Regions from separate parts of the Paraburkholderia sp. AV2 genome, predicted to be linked through region 1. Evidence: predicted binding sites of a transcription regulator. Region 1 holds the regulator's gene; the other holds the start of a gene.
The links. Region 1 encodes FliA, which starts transcription of late flagellar genes. Its sites were predicted from a motif close to CTAAAGTTTNNNNNNNNNNNGCCGNTA; they were not measured.
Positions count from the first base shown of each region.

Region 2: a site for FliA is predicted at 1,569-1,595, ahead of V8683_RS27915 (DUF4088 family protein). Genes of this name have one in related genera too.

Region 1 is NZ_JBANLK010000022.1:41,146-43,533, reverse strand. Features, by position in the region: gene V8683_RS16805 (MinD/ParA family ATP-binding protein) at 1-928, shown strand, start outside; gene V8683_RS16800 (RNA polymerase sigma factor FliA) at 974-1,705, shown strand; gene V8683_RS16795 (flagella synthesis protein FlgN) at 1,846-2,292, opposite strand; gene flgM (flagellar biosynthesis anti-sigma factor FlgM) at 2,327-2,388, opposite strand, start outside.
Region 2 is NZ_JBANLK010000061.1:13,208-15,595, reverse strand. Features, by position in the region: gene V8683_RS27920 (ATP-dependent helicase) at 1-614, shown strand, start outside; gene V8683_RS27915 (DUF4088 family protein) at 676-1,437, opposite strand; gene V8683_RS27910 (AzlD domain-containing protein) at 1,632-1,955, opposite strand; gene V8683_RS27905 (AzlC family ABC transporter permease) at 1,952-2,388, opposite strand, start outside.

The sequences.
Region 1 (2,388 bases):
CGAAGGGCTGCGGCGGCTGCTGGCGCGCGTCGGTTCGCGCGTGGTCGCCGTCACGGGCGGCCCGGGAGAGCCGGGGCGCACCACCACCGTGGTCAATCTCGCCGCCGCGCTCACGGAGCAGGGCAAGGACGTGCTCGTGATCGACGAGTGCCTCGGGCCGCGCTCGGTGTGCACGATGCTCGGCGGCGTGCGCGGCGCCGGCAACTTTGCCGCCGTGATGAGCGGCGAGCTGACGCTGGCCGACGCCGTGGGGCGTCATCCGTTCGGCTTCGGCGTGCTGGCCGCCTCGCGCGACAACCGCGCGGGCTACACCGGCGCGCAACTCCAGAAGGTGCTGTCGGGGCCCGCCGACGTCGTGCTGATCGATGCCCAGCTCGACGCCGAAGGCGCCCTGTCACCGCTCGCCCTGCACGCGCACGACGTGCTGATCGTGATGCGCGTCTGCGCGCAGTCGATCACCGACACCTATGCCTGCGTGAAGCGTCTGCATTTCGCGCACGCCATCGGGCAGTTCCGCGTGCTGGCCAACCAGGTGGCGAGCGTGGAAGAAGCGCAGTCCGCTCTCGACAACCTCGCGGGCGTGGCGAGCCGCTACCTGAGCGTCGCGCTGGAAAGCGCGGGCTGTGTGGCCTTCGACCCGCACATGGCGCGCGCGGTGCAGCTTTCGCGCTCCATCGTCGACGCCTTTCCGTCGACGGCGGCCGCACGCGATTTTCGCCATCTCGCCGGCGCATTGCCGCACTGGCCCATGCGGCCGGCGGTGTCGTCGCGCTTGCCGGGCGCGTCGCGCCTTCCGGGCGCCGCGGCAGCCGCTGCCGCGGACGCATTCGTTTCGACCGTTACCGGCGTTCCATCCGGGCCCGAACCGGCCCATGCGGGCTGGCGGGCCGACCCGCCCGCCCAGCGGCCTTCGACACAGCCCGCGTGAGCGGCACCGGGGAACGTTGCAGAGGACATGATGCAGGAGAGCACGATGTACAACGCTCAAGGAAAAATCTCGCAGGCCGACGTGCTCGCGAAATATGCGCCGCTCGTCCGGCGGCTCGGGCTGCAGCTCGTCGCCAAGATGCCCGCTAGCGTTGACCTCGACGATCTGATCCAGGCCGGCATGATCGGCCTCCTCGACGCCGCCAACCGCTACAAGGAAGATCAGGGCGCGCAGTTCGAAACCTATGCGAGCCAGCGCATTCGCGGCGCGATGCTCGACGAGCTGCGCAGCAACGACTGGCTGCCGCGCAGCCTGCGGCGCACCTCGCGCGAGGTGGAGTCGGCGGTCCATCAGGTCGAGCAGCGCCTCGGGCGCGCGGCGAGCGAAACCGAAATCGCCGACCACCTGAGCATGCCGCTCGACGAATACCAGTCGATGCTGCAGGACCTGCACGGCAGCCAGCTCATCTACTACGAGGACTTCGACCGCTCCGCCGAGGACGAGCCGTTCCTCGACCGCTACTGCGTCGATCATTCGGATCCGCTCTCGGCGCTGCTCGACGACAGCCTGCGCGGCGCGCTGATCGAGGCGATCGACCGGCTGCCCGAGCGCGAAAAGCTGCTGATGTCGCTCTACTACGAGCGCGGCATGAATCTGCGCGAGATCGGCGCGGTGATGGAGGTGAGCGAGTCGCGCGTGTGCCAGTTGCACAGCCAGGCCGTGGCGCGGTTGCGCACGCGGCTGCGCGAAATGGCGTGGGCGGGGACGGAGAACTGAAGAGGGCGCGTTTTCTCCAGACCACCCGAAGCCACACGGAAACTAAAAAGCCGAAGCGCAAAACGCTTCGGCTTTTTTTGTTCAGCGCCCGTTCGGGGCAGCCCGCCTCGGACGAATCCCGGAGCCCGTCAGGGCCCCTCTCAAAGCCCGAATGCCGGCAAACGCCCGTCCGGGCCATACAGCATCGGCGTGGAATTGCCCGTGTCGCCGCGCAGGATCGCCAGCGCGCGGCGGTTATGCTCCATGCGCGTGCGGATCATCATGCCGATCGTGAGGTTGCTGCGGCGCGCCCGCTCGGTCGAGCCTTTGAGCAGCGCCCACTGGCCCGCAATGCGTTCGTCGTTCCTGCTCGCCAGTTCGAGCCCCTTCGGGCCCGCCGGCAGGCCGAGGCCCGCGAGTTCGGCGTCGCGCACCTTTTCCAGACCCGCGAGGCGCTGCGTGAGCGTCGTTTTCTGCTCGACGATCTGCGGCAGCGAGCCGATGCCGCCCAAGGTCGTGAGCGCCTTCTGCTCGACGGCGAGTAGCGAGGCGAAGGCCTCCACCGTGGCATGTTCGTCGATCAACGTGGCTAGCAGGGCGTCTTTCATCGTTGCGCTGTAAAAAACGGTAAGGGTACGGGTCTTAATTTCCCGAGGCCGGCTGGAGCAGGTCGCGCGCGGTTTGCAGCACGCCGTCCGCGATCT
Region 2 (2,388 bases), on a different contig from region 1:
CGTGGCCCGCCGAGTTCGAGCGCGTACGCCGCTGGTACGAGCCGCACCTCGAGCGCAACCACGAGGACGCGGCCGTGCGCCTCGCGGATCTGCTGCAGATGGAGAGCATCGCGAGCACCTATGCCTCGCGCGAGCGCTTTCTGACGGAACTTACGCTCGATCCGCCCGACGCCACGAGCGCGGAATCGGCCAATCCACTGCTCGACGAGGACTACCTGATCCTCTCGACGATCCACTCCGCGAAAGGGCAGGAGTGGCGCAACGTGTTCGTGCTCAACGGCGTGGATGGCTGCATCCCGTCCGATCTCGGCGCGGGCAGCGACGAAGAACTGGAAGAGGAACGTCGCCTGCTCTACGTGGCGATGACGCGTGCGAAAGAGGATCTGCACATCGTCGTGCCGCAGCGCTTCTACGTCCACAACCAGACCGCCTCGGGCGACCGTCACATATGGGCTTCGCGCACGCGCTTCATTGCAGCGGCGGCGCTGCCGCTCTTCGAGTCGCGCGCGTGGCCGCCCGCGCCCGCCGTCGCGCCGCCGAGCGCGGCCGGCCTTGCCGCCGCCGCGCAGGCGAAGATCGAGATCGGTGCGAAGCTCAGGAAGATGTGGGATTAGGCGGGCGAGGGTGGCCGCTCGGGGCGCCGGTAGTTGGACGCCCCGCGGTCAGACGCCCTCCTCAATTCGACTGGCGGCGCGGCTGGCTGCGCTGCGGCGGCACGAAGAAGTTGCGCAGCCACGCGGCGAGGCGCGTGAAGATGTCGTCGGGTTCCTCGACGAAGATTTCAGGCTTGAGCAGCCGCAGGTACTCCATGATCTGCTGCGCCTCCTGCTTCTGGAACACGCCATGCGTGATCGCGAGCCGCAACAGGCCGCGCAGCTCACCGAGGCGCTCGCGCGCCGTGCTGCCCGAGCTCGTCTCGCAGCCGATCTTCGCCTCGTAGATACGCTGGCGCAGCGACTCCGAGAGACGCCAGGCCGGCGTCTGCATCTGCTCTTCCAGCGTCTGCATGTCCTGCACGGACGACTTGATCTGCGCCGCGAGCGGATCGATCAGCACCTGCTCGCCCTGCGCCTCGTCCACGATTGCCGCCGCCCATTCGCGGCACTGCTTGGCCAGCTCCTCAGGCGTCCATTCGGGGCGCGAGGCGAAACCGAAACCGAACTCGCTCGCTTGCCGCATCAGGATCGACACGACTTCGGGAAATTCCTTGTCGAGCGTGCGCTTTGCCCAGGCATACTGGCCGCCCGTCAGCATGCGGTGCACCGCGTTCTCGGTGAGCGGCACCATGTTGTCCAGCAGCTTGGCGCGCAGAAAATCCTCGAACGCCGGCGTCGCGAACTGCGGGTCGAGCTTCAGCGAGACGCGCAGGAAGGCGTCGAAGTCCTTGCGCAGCGACGCCAGCGTTTCGTCCTTGAGATTGAGGGTGATGTGCCCCATTGTGGTTGCCCCGTGTGATCCTTGCCGCACTGCGCCGTGCTGGCTGTCGCCCGGCCCGGGTGACGCCGTGCGGCGCCTCCGCGAATATGCGAACACGCGGGCGACGGCGCCAAAGCAGGCCTTGACGGGATTAACGGCCTCGCGGAGCGAAACTTGAGACAAGCTTGGCTGGAGGCGGCGCGCGGCCGCGCGCCTTAGCGCAAAACGACGCCTTGCCAGAGAAAGAACACACCCAGGCCGACCGCGATCGTGACGAGCGGCCGCCGCGTGAGCACGCTGACGACGATGGCGGCGAGCGCGCCCACGAGCTGCGGATTGCGCCAGTTAAGCTCGGCGCCGTGACCGTGCGGCGAGACGGCCATCGGCACGATGATCGCGGTGAGTACCGTAACGGGCACGAAACCGAGCGCGGTGCGCACGAGCGGCGGGAACACGAGCCGCTCGCCGAGCACGAAGACGGCCGTGCGCACGAGCCAGGTGATGAGGGCCATGCCGAGGATCAAGACGACGTAGCTCATTGGCGGGCTCCGGCGGCGGTGCGCGGTCCGGTGCGCTGGGTGGCACGCGGCAGCGACAGCGCCACGCCCACTACGACGCCTGCCAGCACGGCGGCGAGCAGCCCGAGCTTGTACGGCCAGCCCTGCCAGAAGAAGGCGAGCGCGCCGGCCGTGACGGCAGCGGCCACATAGCGCACGGCGACGAGCTGCGGCACGACGATGGCGATGAAGGTGGCGACCATCGCGAAATCGAGCCCGAGCGACTGCAGGCCTGGGAAGGCGGCGCCGAACAGCAGGCCGACGGCGGTCCAGATCTGCCAGTTCACGTACATCGCGACGCCCGAGCCGAGGAAGTGCCAGGGCGAAACATCGTCGCCGGGCGGATGGCGGCGGAAGTGTGCCCAGGCGACGGCGAAGACTTCGTCGGTGAGGAGCCCGCCCAGCACGAGACGCC